DNA from 4 places in the Gudongella ferriphila genome. Region 1 is predicted to be linked to each of the others. Evidence: riboswitches for the same ligand, from Rfam matches in the RefSeq annotation. Region 1 holds a riboswitch; each other region holds the start of a gene.
What was found. A riboswitch is a leader RNA that binds a small molecule or an ion and turns the genes downstream of it on or off. The one in region 1 is predicted to bind cyclic di-GMP.
Positions count from the first base shown of each region.

Region 2: linked by a shared signal. The riboswitch ahead of ACKVDP_RS11745 (hypothetical protein) and the one ahead of ACKVDP_RS05050 (SpaA isopeptide-forming pilin-related protein) in region 1 are both predicted to bind cyclic di-GMP.
Region 3: linked by a shared signal. The riboswitch ahead of ACKVDP_RS04905 (TasA family protein) and the one ahead of ACKVDP_RS05050 (SpaA isopeptide-forming pilin-related protein) in region 1 are both predicted to bind cyclic di-GMP.
Region 4: linked by a shared signal. The riboswitch ahead of ACKVDP_RS00200 (Flp family type IVb pilin) and the one ahead of ACKVDP_RS05050 (SpaA isopeptide-forming pilin-related protein) in region 1 are both predicted to bind cyclic di-GMP.

Region 1 covers NZ_JBJXRK010000005.1:18,704-21,915, forward strand. Annotated here, with positions in the region: gene ACKVDP_RS05050 (SpaA isopeptide-forming pilin-related protein) at 1-1,550, opposite strand, end outside; cyclic di-GMP riboswitch class I at 1,719-1,805, opposite strand; cyclic di-GMP riboswitch class I at 1,889-1,973, opposite strand; gene ACKVDP_RS05055 (5'-nucleotidase C-terminal domain-containing protein) at 2,119-3,212, shown strand, end outside.
Region 2 covers NZ_JBJXRK010000029.1:24,633-27,844, forward strand. Annotated here, with positions in the region: gene ACKVDP_RS11740 (DMT family transporter) at 1-501, opposite strand, end outside; cyclic di-GMP riboswitch class II at 728-811, shown strand; gene ACKVDP_RS11745 (hypothetical protein) at 1,118-3,212, shown strand, end outside.
Region 3 covers NZ_JBJXRK010000004.1:166,081-169,292, forward strand. Annotated here, with positions in the region: gene ACKVDP_RS04900 (hypothetical protein) at 1-259, opposite strand, end outside; gene ACKVDP_RS04905 (TasA family protein) at 375-1,055, opposite strand; cyclic di-GMP riboswitch class I at 1,088-1,166, opposite strand; gene ACKVDP_RS04910 (hypothetical protein) at 1,195-1,677, opposite strand; gene ACKVDP_RS04915 (signal peptidase I) at 1,695-2,225, opposite strand; gene ACKVDP_RS04920 (hypothetical protein) at 2,241-3,212, opposite strand, start outside.
Region 4 covers NZ_JBJXRK010000001.1:30,609-33,820, reverse strand. Annotated here, with positions in the region: gene ACKVDP_RS00210 (DUF1893 domain-containing protein) at 1-389, shown strand, start outside; gene ACKVDP_RS00205 (DMT family transporter) at 403-1,272, shown strand; cyclic di-GMP riboswitch class II at 1,377-1,460, shown strand; gene ACKVDP_RS00200 (Flp family type IVb pilin) at 1,593-1,766, shown strand; gene ACKVDP_RS00195 (A24 family peptidase) at 1,919-2,461, shown strand; gene ACKVDP_RS00190 (TadE/TadG family type IV pilus assembly protein) at 2,472-2,894, shown strand; gene ACKVDP_RS00185 (pilus assembly protein TadG-related protein) at 2,917-3,212, shown strand, end outside.

The DNA.
Region 1 (3,212 bases):
AATCTTGTGCTGCTGCTAATCCCGTTTCCAAATCTGTTCTGAACGACTTTGGTTACTTCGATTTCTCCTAGCTCAGGAGGTGGAGGAGTATCGTCCTCTCTTACATTTGTGAACATTACTTCATCCACATCCCCATTAGTTTCAAGAGTGGTTGTTTGTGGATTGTCAGTATCCTCATGAAGCATATATCCATCTGGAATATTTATTTCTGTAATCCTATATTCACCTAGTGGTAAATCTGTTAGTTTTTCAAATTCTCCACCTTTTAGGATAATAGGACTTTCATCGATTTCAACCCAATCAAATCCTTCATCATCATTTGCAACCTTTATTTCAATCTTGAATGTGAAATTGGTGTTGTCATCAGTTATTTCTTCGCCTTCCTCGTCAACCAATGCTTTGGATATCTCTATTTCTCCTAGTTCAGGAGGAGGTGGTGGTGCTTCTTCCAAAACATTTATCAACCAGATTACTTCCTGTCCAGTAGATTCAATTTCAATTGTTACTGTGTCCTTGTAGACCAAACCATCAAAATCATTTAAGACAGTATAGTTCTTGTTTCCTGATGTGGCAAAGATTGGATCTCCGTAAGTTTTACCTTCATGATCAATCTTTGTTTCTGAAAGTGTATAGGTTCCAAATGGAAGATCATCAAATACTACATGCTCACCATTTTCGTCTGGTTCGTTGATGGTTTTCTCTTCGTCATAATCATTTGGACCAGTCAGTCTTACTGTAAACTTACCGCCGTCAAGGGCTCCAACTATGCTTCCATTTTCCTTCATGATTCTCTTGTGAACAATAAGGCTTCCAAGTTCTTCATCTTCAGGAACCTTGCTGTTTTCAAAGCCAATCCTTACAAGTCCTTCTTCATCTTCTTCAACAGTTACGGTTACATCCTTTTCAGGAGTGTAGATTTCCTTCTGATCATTTGTAAGAAGCTCGACTACATCGTAGGTGCCTGGCTCAACATCCTCAAACAGTGCATATCCACTACTGTTAGTTGTGACAGGGCCATATTTTGTTTCATCATTTTGCTGTAATACAAACTTAAATCCTGCAAGGCTCTCTTCATCTTCCATGTCATCAATGGATTTCTCCACTCTCACATCAGCCTTCTCTGGTGGAGGAGGTGGGATAATCTCATCCAGTTCGAATGAATAATGGGATATTCCATAGGGTTCGTAGGGTTCATTTCCATTTTCATTCAAGGGTGCTGTAAGCCCAGATTCACTTGATCCCAAGTTTGTGTAAACTCTGTACATGGGGCCTCCTTTTATGGAAACCAGATCAAGTGACAGATTATTGGTCTCAAAGCTTAGCTCATCTCCAGATACCTTGAACTTAACCCAGTAGTCCGTAGGACCATCAACATTATTGCCATCCTCATCAAAATACCAAGTACTGGATTTGTTTGAATTTTCCTTGTAGGTGTAGCTGTCATTGCCCTCATAATCAATATACTCCGGCACAGCAAAGGATACATGCATGCTCAGTATCATCGAGAAAGCTATTAGAAACGTAAGCAGCTTGCTATACTTTCTCATCATTATTCTCACTCCTTTTCTTGTTTTTAGACTCTACGCTTGTGAGTCTATGTATCGCTTGTGCATGCAGTGGTGTTGCTTGAAATATTTATGTCTTCTTAATTCAACAGTTCATTTCCCATAGGCTTCATCTCCTTATAGTTATCCAAACAAAAAGCCGCTATGGATTAACATAGCAGCTGAACGGCCATACCCGATGTGGGCTGTAGACTTCAAGCTTTGCGCCCCTGACTTTCGACAGGTTTGCCTTTGTATGCTGTAGGCTTAATATTGATTTGGCAAATACATCCCAACACTTACAATTATTTCCTGATTGAATACGAAAAGCTGCCATGCTTTCACATAGCAGCTGAACTATCATAGCCAGATGGCTGTAGACTTCGAGCTTTGCGCCCCCTGCTTTCACAAGGTTTGCCTTTTTATGTTTCTCTCTTTACCTATTTATACCACCTATTTAAATGGCTAAACAAACATATTATTAAAACATATATTTAAAAAGGTTGGTAAAACGTTGTCATCAGGGGTATATAGTTATTGCGCATTAAAAAGATAAATTAAAGGAGGAGAGACAATGTTGAGAAACAAAAGAATCATCGGTATGGTAATGTCATTTGTACTGGTTCTTGGTCTGATGATAATGCCAGCCACGGCTTCATTCGCTGACGGACATGAGACCCTGACGATTGTCCATGTTAATGATGTACATGGAAGACTTGAAGAGAATGATTTTGACGGCACATTGGGTTATCCAAAGATGAAGACCTTCCTGGATGGATTGAAGGAAGAGAATCCAAACCTTCTGTTGCTTCATGCAGGAGACTCATTCCACGGTACGATCCCTGCCAACCTGACTGAGGGGGAGGCGGTTGTAGAGGTGATGAATGCCATGGAATTCGATGCAATGGTACCAGGTAACCATGATTTCAACTTTGGCTACGAAAGACTGCTTGAACTTAAGGCAATGGCCGAGTTCGACATTCTCGGGGCCAATGTGGTCAAGGAAGACGGAACCTCAGACTTTGACCCATACATGGTATATGAGATGGAGAATGGAATGAGAGTTGGAGTGTTCGGTATAGCCACCGAGGGGACCAAGACAAAGTCACATCCCAACAATACAATAGGAATAGAGTTCGCTGATGTTATCGAGACGGGAAATGCAGCTGTTGAGGCTCTTACCGAGATGGAGGTTGACCTTATAGTCGCACTTATACACCTTGGGATTGACGGATCGTCAGTTGACACAGCCTACACCCTGGCAGACAATGTTGAAGGCATAGACCTTATAGTGGATGGTCACAGCCATCATGTTACAGGCGAGGAGAGAAATGGTGCATATATTGTACAGGCTGGAAACTATTTGAGCCACATTGGAGTTGTAAAGGTATCCATGGTTGATGGAGTACCGGTATTCGAATCGACCCAACATCCGTATGAAGACCTTAAGGGGCTTGTGGCAGATGAGTATATAGCTGGATTGATTGAGGAAACCACTGCACCAATCGAGGAGATGCAGGAGGAGGTAGTAGGAAGCACTACTGTAGCCCTTGACGGTCTGAGAGACAATGTTAGATCAGGTGAAACAAACCTGGGTAATCTTATCACCGATGCCATGATAGTTGCATCAGGAGCGGATGTTGCCCTTACAAATGGTGGTGGAATCAG
Region 2 (3,212 bases), on a different contig from region 1:
GAAGGCTCCAATAAGCTGTAAAAGGTCTCCAAACTGGATGGTCAAATCCTCGTTGATGCTAAGGAAGTATAATCCTATTGCAGCTACGATTGCTCCAACCCAGATAAATCCATTGGATTTCTGCTTTATAAAGAGACCCAATATGGGCACAAGTACTATGTATAGGCTTGTAATAAAGCCGGCCTTACCTGCAGTTGTATAGATCAGACCAACCTGCTGGAGGGCTGCAGCTGTGAAAAGAACGCTGCCAGCAATCATTCCGTACATGAAAATCTTCCTAGTGTCATTCTCGCCCGCATCCTCAGCTATTCCCTTCCTTTTGTTGGACCCCTCCACAAAATATATCACAGGTATAAGGGAAAGGCTTCCCAGTGCGAACCTTAATGCATTGAAGGTGAATGCCCCCAGATAGTCCATTCCAATCCTCTGTGCCACAAAGGCCAACCCCCATATTGCAGCTGTCAAAAGCAGCAAGAGACTTGATCTCAATTCCTTGGTCATTGTCATATCCCCCAGTTTTAGCTATTTTTATCCTATTCCCTCTTTTCATTGTACAGGAAGTGTAAATTTATTTCTACCCCCTAAAACTGCATGAAGGTTTCTTGCATAATAATTACGTTTTCAAAACAAAATCTTGAAAACTTTTTAACGATTTATAGTGGTAGTTTATGAAATTAGGGGTATATTATTAGCGAGATATGTTATTATGTAAAAACTGAAGTACATAAACTATATGGAGGCATTGATTAGGGGGGATTACTATGGACGCTTTCCCCCTTATGAGCCAATAGCGTAACCGACCAAGATGGTCGGTTTTTTTGTGTATAATATATTAAACAAACCTCAAAAAATGAAGGAACCCGGAGAGCCTGGTCAGCATAGCCGGATTCCTGCAACATCCAATCCTCGCTAAAGGTCTGTTTGTTGTGTCTATATTATACTATTTTAGCCATTTTAAATCAATCATAAATCTAAAACTTAAGGAGGTGTTGCGGATGATGGGTTGCATAAGCAAATAAATTACGAGGAGGTGATTGGATAACAATTGATTAGTTTCAAACTTAATAGAAATTCCCTTAATTGATGGTAACGAAATATATTTTGAGGAGGAAAAATGATGAAACCGAGAAAATGGTCTTCAATTTTACTGGCTTTGACCATGATATTGGCACTGATTCCGGCAAATGCATTTGCAGAGCCCGAGCCAATAGTCGAACCTAACTTTGGATTTGTTCCAAACTCTGGTGAAGCAAGTGTATCAAAGGTTGACTTGGTCAATAAAACTGAAGTTGCCAGGTATTACACTCAACCACGTGTAAGCCCGACAGCAGATTACAACTGGCGTACCTCACGTATTGCCATGGACGCTTACGGCAATGCCTGGGTGCTTAATACAGGTGCAGATGGCGTTAATCTTCAAGGTTCAGTTGTTAGAATTCAAGCAGATACTACAGGCTTGACAACACATGCCTACCCTGACCCAGTGCTTGCATTCGGTACAGACGAAGCTGTCAAGGTATTCAATGTTGGTGGACTTGGTGATATGCCAAGGGCAATTGCTATAGACGAGGATGGATATATTTGGATAGGCTTCTACAGCAGCGGAGCGTTGATGAAGTTTGAATTTGACGGAACAGACTTAAATCAAGTAGGAGAAACAATAGTTACAAATCCAAAGTTAAATTTCTATGAAATGAAATTCGCACCTGATGGGATGCTCTATATCTCAAGCAGAAACTCTACACCTACTAGAAGTGGAGATTATGGAGTTTGGAGCTTTAACCCAAACAATGGTGAATTTACTGAAGAATGGAATGTAGACTCTCCATACTCATTACTTATCGACCCTGATTCAGGTCAGGTGTATGCAACAAGCTATAGTAATGTATTATGGATTAAGGGAACAGGTACTGTGGCTATCTCAGGAGCACAGAACCTTCGTGGTATGTCATTTAACGGACTGGGCAAAATCTGGATAGCAAGCACAACTGCAGGATCCGGTGGAAATCGGGTCTGCTGGTATGACATTGGAGCTGGCACAAGTGGATATATTACATTGCCTATCGGTACAACACCAGTTGGTGTTGGAATGGATGAGGCTGGCTTGATGTGGGCAGTTTGCCGTACTGATGGAGATACATCAGGTGGTTACTTGGTAGCATTTGATCCTCATGATGGAAGTCCTGAGGGCTCAATCAAGGTCGGCTACAGACCATATGCCTATGGTGACTTTGTAATGCCAGTACCAAGGTATTGCATCGAAGGTACCAAAACAGAAGACTTTTACACTGGACTTAAAACAAGAGTTCCATTGGAAGACTGGTCAATCTATCTGTATGATCGTACATTAGACCCAGGTGAAATACCAGGTGTTGCAACAGAAGGATTGCTGGCTTCCACAATGACAGATGAGTTTGGCGACTACAAGTTCTGCGGCCTAGTTGCAGGAACCTATTATGTATACGAGATGTTTGATGACTGCTATGGGCCATTTGATCCAATCAGCGGTATGATAGAGGTTACTCTACCTGATGATGGTAATGATGGCAATGCAGTGGACCAGGATTTTGTAAACAGACGAGGCAAAATCCAAGGTATAAAATTTAAAGATACTCTTGGAACTGGTACTACCCTATCAGGTTGGGAAATCTTGCTTTACAAGGGAGAACCAGCCGTTGGTGAACCGAATAAAGCTGATGCTTTCAAGTGGACAACTACTGATAGCAATGGTTTCTATTTCTTCGATCTTCTATGCCCAGACACATATTTTGTATATGAGTTAATGCAGGATGGTTGGGTACAAACATATCCGACCGAGGGATTCTGGACAGTTGAACTCGCTGCTGGTGTTAGGGCAACAGGTAAGCATTTTGTGAACGAAGAAGAAGAATTCTTTGACCTGTGCGGCTTCAAGTATGGTCTTGACTATGCTGGCTTCATGGATGATCCATGGCCAACTGACAATCCTCTTCCTGGATGGACAATAATCCTTGAAAGATTTGAGGATGATGAGTGGGTTGAAATCGATAGAGATGTAACCAACTCATTAGGCAAATACTGCTTCCTTGATCTTCCTGCAGGAGAGTACAGATTGTCAGAAGAGGCAGATGGTGAGAAGGATGGATTCTGGATGATGAATGGCAAGTACTGGCTTCAAGTAGGCCCAGAGGACAAATATATATTTGCCAGCTTGCCTGAAGATGGAATGGAAT
Region 3 (3,212 bases), on a different contig from region 1:
TCTCTGTTCTCATAAACAGCTCAAACCTGTATTCCAGTGTGTTACTTATATCAACCTTGGCTTCGTTTGTATCTCCTGGATTCATATTTGTAAGATTGAACAGACTAGTTCCACTTGGATCAACTTCAAGGCCAAGATTGTTGCCAATAATCTTAAGGTTATCAGCATAGGAGGGATTTATTCCAAAGGTTGTCATCGCTCCCATAATCAATGCGAAAACGCCCAGAAAAATTATGGATTTAGATAAAAGCCTTTTCATTAATATCCCTCCCTTTGTTCAATTTGTAATAGTATGCACTTATATAAAGGCGGATGACCCGCCTTCATATAAGTGTTGCCTTAATCTTAAATTCTACAGATCAGAATTAAATAGCCTATCTTACTTCTTCTTCAATTACATCAGCTATTTCTACTGCACCAACTTCACCTATTGGAGCACCTTCTGCTTCCAATATAGCTGCCATTTCAGCTTCTGTAGCTTCTGTAACTAGACCTTCTACTACTTCATCTCCTCTTACTGCAGGATAATAAACTTTAACTCCCCAACCATTCAACCAAGGTGCATTGTTAGATGCCTGAATTCCTTCTGCCTTTACCTTGATGTCAAATGTCTTTCCTTGATAAGTGTTGTCCATTAAAGGTCCGCTGAAGCAAATCTTATTCATCGCAAACAGACCTGTTGTACTTTGACCAGGATTCAAAACTTTTTTGTAAACATAATATCCATTTTTTTCAAACCAGTCTGAACTAATTGAAGCACTTACAGGAGCAAGGCTTAAACCGCCTTCAAATGCCATATCTTTCTTGATTCTAACTACTGCTTTCTTAGATCCATCATTCCTTACATACACTTCCTTGAAGTAGCAGTCACCAGGGTTAACATTTTGTGCCAAATCTGGACAGAATCTGTCTATTAATGTAATGTCCAATGTTCCAGCTTTGAATTTGTTAATTTTCAGTGGTGTTACATCAGTGAACCAAGCAAATGTTCCTCCTGCTATAAGTAATACCACCAACAACATACTGGTTACAAAAACCATGTTACGCTTTTTCACTTTCTTCTCCTCCTTCTTGATATAATTATGGTTGCCGCAGCCAGGCTGCCATGACATAGAGGCCCTGTGGCTTTGCGTCCTTAGCTTTCGCTAAGTTTGCTGAACGATCTATATTAACGGAATCCTATGTAGATCTGGATTAAAAAGGTAGGCTATCAATGCTCCATACTTCTTTCCAGGCCTCGTTTGCACTTTGGACTCCCTCTGCAACAACTTTAATACTCAGACTCTCCCCTTCATATTCAGGTGTCAACTCCCCAATGTCTACACTCTTGATTATATTGGTGGTTATCCCATTTACTTCCAGAGAGTCTTTATAGTAGTGGAAACCCTCCATTTCTGTCCAGTCGGAATCATTTATATCCATATCAAGATTTGACACTGACAGACTTTGATCACTCCATTGGGGAATCAGTCTTACTCTTATATAACAATCACTCTTTCCAAGATTCTTGATACATATATTGCCTAAGCCATCACTGATTACCTCTACCTTGACAATCCCCATTTCACCATTTGTCAAGGTAGGGTCTGGGCTGGATGAAAACCAAGCAACTGTCCCGCCAGCTACCATTATTGCCGACAACAGTATAATTGAGAAAATAATTAATTTGCTTTTCATATACACCCATCCTTTCCTTAGGCTTCTTTCGGTCTCCTTTTAATTAGAAGTGGTGCAATATAAGCTATTATGCCTACAGATACAATAAATATGATTCCCTGGGTGCTGCTCAGAAACCTGAATGCAAATCCCACATATGGTATTGAAAGAGCAACTATTCCTATGACCTTTTCTCTTTCCACAGGCATTGCATCCTCTGCATTGTTTGCATCGCCCTGTGTTATAAAGTACTCGTTTCCAGGACCAATTCCTACAACCCTGTGTGTTACTCTTGTTCTAGATTCTGGACCATAATAGGTTAAAATATCACCCATTTCTATCTGGTCTGGTGTCCTTTCGTTTACCACAATAAGTGAGTTTATCCTTAGTGCAGGTTCCATGCTCCCGCTATCAACAACATACAGCCTGTTTCCAAATAACGATGGCTCCATACCGGTCAATCTCGATTGTGCCGTAATAAATATCAGAAACGCCATTATCAGCATGAATATTGCAAACAGTATGTCAGACAATATTTTTAGGGATTTGTTTTCTTTCATCTCTGTCATATCCATACCTCCAATCTAGACTGAATCCGTTGGTTCTTCTTCTGGCTCTAATGGGACGGAGAGTTCTTCCAAAGGATCCTCAGGTATTATAGCCTCTTGTTCTTCATTATAAATCTGATTAATATCCTCTTCTTCACCAGGAGATACCGGTTCCTCTACAACAACATTCTCATCTTCATTTTCACTTTCCAATACAGGACTTTCCTCTACTTCCTGCTCTGTTTCCTCAGTTCCTTCTGCGGCATCCGGTTCAGTGACTTCCTCCTGAAGACCAGCTTCAACAGGCTCGGAAGTCACCTCCTGGACCGGATCTGCCACTGATGATGATTCTTCCCCTTCTGGTTGCTGCAAAGCCTCCACCTGTACCTCAACCAGAACAATTAATGGCTCCAGATCTAAATATATTTCATCGCTTCGTATGTCCATATCACTGGACTGAAGCTCAATCTTACTATAATCAATATCTTCTCCATCAACATCCATCACTTCTATAGTCTGAGAATCAGAGTCAGAGAACCATCCTGTGTTTTCTAGACTGTACTCCACAGATACTTCCTTATTTAGACTTTTTTCTGTAATGCTTATTGTCCCATCAGAGATTATTGAACTGCAGTTCATGCACTCAAGGGGTGTAACTGCATAATCACCTATAAAAAGATTCCTTATTGTTACATTGTCTGAATCCCCCAGCTGGACGTAATTGATGTAATTGTTAGGTCCTTCAACAAGAATTGTGAATTCATTATTCAAGCCACTTACACCAATTACGTTATTGGTTATGGAAATTGAACCTTGTGGGATTTCAATTGAAACAACATAACCCACTTGGCCACTAACCCTTTCTCCATCGCATACTGCAGAAACACTGACAGTATTACCTATACTTTCCATCCTGTTATAGTCATCGATTTCATAGCTCCCAGTTACAAGGACCCTTTCACCCGAATCAAGACAACCGATTTTCTCATTCACACCCATATCATCCGA
Region 4 (3,212 bases), on a different contig from region 1:
ACCTGAAAATGGTTGTATATAATAACGGAAAAGTTGTAGCACAATCAACGGACAGAGGCATCAAGCCTATTTATGATGTCTATACAGAGAGCTTTGAGGACCTTGAGGGAGCCTTTGTGTCAGACAGGATAACAGGAAAGGCAGCTGCCATGCTTCTTGCTGAGGGTAGGATTAGAGGAATCTACACAGACCTAATATCTGAGCCGGCCTTGGAGATTTTCAACCAGAAGGGAATAGCACTGGAGTACGGGAAAAAGGTTCCTCATATACTAAACAGGGATAAGGACGGAATGTGCCCAATCGAGACAATATCAAGAAATGTCCAAGGCGTGGGTGACCTAATAGAGGGAATAGAGGAGTTTTTTGTGATTGTGGGCATGAAAAAATAAAGGTGGTAGACTGATGAATGGGGACAGATTAAGAGCAATAACATATATTGTCATAGCAGCCACCCTTTTAAGTACAGGTGGGATAATAATCAAGTTCATTGATCTTCCTCCCATGACAATAGCAGGAGGCCGGGCAATCTTTTCAGCAGCGGTGGTATGGCTGTATGTAAGAAAGCCAAAATTCACCTTTTCCAAGGCCCAGGTTTCTGGAGCCCTATGCTACTCTACAATGATCACTGCTTTTGTTATCGCAAACAAGCTTACAACAGCAGCAAATGCCATAATACTTCAGTTTACAGCACCAATCTGGGTTGCTATTCTTAGCGTCTGGATTCTTAAGGAAAGGATTCGCTGGTATGACATTGCTGCAATTTTTTCTGTTGCAATAGGAATGGTCCTCTTCTTCCTGGATGATGTATCTGGAGGAAACTGGGCAGGAAACATGGTAGCAATCGGAAGCGGGGTTGCCCTTGCAGGAGTTACAATTTCACTGAGGTTCCAGAAGGATGAAAAGCCTGTGGAGACAACACTTCTTGGTCATTTGATAACAGCTGTAGTGGGAATTCCATTCTTGATCGGATTGTCATATACAACTGGGGATATTGTAGGATTGTTTGTTCTTGGAACCTTCCAGGTGGGCATAGCCTATATTTTCTATTCCCTTGCAGTCAAGCATCTGACGGCCCTTGAAGCCATTCTGATTATGTTTCTTGAACCGATCCTAAACCCAATCTGGGTGTTTCTTATTGTAGGGGAAAGACCAGGACCTGTATCTCTGCTTGGAGGGGCGATTGTACTTGGCACTGTCATTGCCAGAAGCCTTTTGGCAAACAAAATGAATCAAATCGAGGTCCGTAAATCTGTTAACCATCAAATTGAATAAAATTTTCATAAAACTGAAATAAAATTGAAATAAAATCCATATAAAACTGAGACCCCGTTTACAACCACAGTAGCGGGGTATTATAATCATAAGTAATTATACATGTTTTATTTGGGGGCCTCGATCTATTAAGATTATTTGGACGTCTTCTTAATAGGGAGCCAGTGACGTAACCGACCGGGACAAAAATTGTTTTGGTCTTTTTTAGACCACAATACTTTAGTGGGGTGGTTGGATGAAGTGAACGATGGTTAAGGATTTGAATTGTACGGGAAAGAACATAGGTAGTGGAGATAATTACATGAAAAGGAGGAAAAATGATGATGAATCTTATGATGAGACTTTGGAAGGATGAAGAAGGACAGGGAATGGCTGAGTATGGATTGATAATATTTGCCGTTGCTTTGGTTGTTCTTGTTGGATTAGCAGCATTTGGGGGAGCGTTAAGTGAATGGTTTTCAGAGTTATGGGATCCAAGTTTGCCAGGTGGATAGAATATATCTCAAATTATTAGTTTAGTATAGTTGAAATAAAAACCACAACAGCAAGAAAAGTTGCTTTGCTGTTGTGGTTAAATCTCGAAGAGTATGACAAATGAGTGTTTATTTCACTTGATAATACGGATAAATGGAGAACGGTGAATTAAATGTTAAATACGACTTTGCTATTAATATTAGTGACAGTTTCATCGTATCATGATGTTACTTCGAAAAGAATCCCCAATTTTATTACAATACCAGTAATACTTTGGGGTTTATTGACATATACAGTATTTGATGGATATGCAGGATTGAAGTTTAGCGGACTTGGGTTTCTGGTAGGATTAGGAGTTTTCCTGGTACCCTATATCCTTGGAGGAATGGGTGGTGGAGATGTAAAACTAATGGCTGCAATAGGAGCACTAAAAGGTTGGAGATTTGTTCTTTATACAACTGTCTACACAGGACTTGCAGGCGGAGTTATTGTAATACTAATACTTATCAAGGAAAAGAAGCTGTGGATAACATTAAAAAGAGTTGTTGCAATTATACTAAAACCGATTATTTTTATTATTACATTGACCTTCAACAGTGATCTGTTGAAACGAGTTAACAACTGGCTTCTTAAAACCCAGGTAGACTGGGAGAAGAGATACATCCCCTATGGAGTGGCCATAGGGATTGGGGCAGTAATTTCTTATTTTATATGAGGTGAGTTGGATGTTTGATTTTTGGAAATTTAAAAGAGATGAACAAGGTCAATCTTTAGTTGAATTTGCTTTAATCCTACCCGTACTATTACTTCTTTTGATGGGCATAATTCAGTCTGGAATAATATACGGTGGATATGTTGCTGTCAGCAATGCCGCTAGAGAGGGAGCTAGAATTGGAATTGTTGAAAAGGATAAGAATAAAATGATTCTAAGTATTGATAATGCATTTGATGATTCACCCTACTTGGAAAAAGGCGAGATTACAATCGATCCAGCTAATGGTGTTTTCGTTAATGGACAGTCGTTAAGTGTAACGGTTGAGGGAAAAGTTCCAATTATAGTACCTATGATGGAACGCTATTTTGAAGATGGATTTTATACAGTTTCCAAGACTTCAGTAATGATGGTAGAAGGTTTTAGAGAAAATTAGATGAGTTTAGGGAGATGAAAACATGTTTAGGAAAAATCATATACTATTCAATAGAATTAAATCGTTATTTAGTGATATTGAAGGTCAAGCAATGGTGATGGTTGCAGTTTTCATGGCAGTACTTCTTGGATTTGGTGCTTTTTCTGTAGATATGGGGAATCTCTATGTTCAAAGAAGACAAGCTCAAAATGTAGCCGATGCTGCAGCTCTTGCAGGCACATGGGTTATCGATGGGGGAGACCCAAAAGTTAAAGAAGTAGCTGGAATATATGCTGAAGATCACGGTATGGACAAGGATGATATTGATGCATATATTGT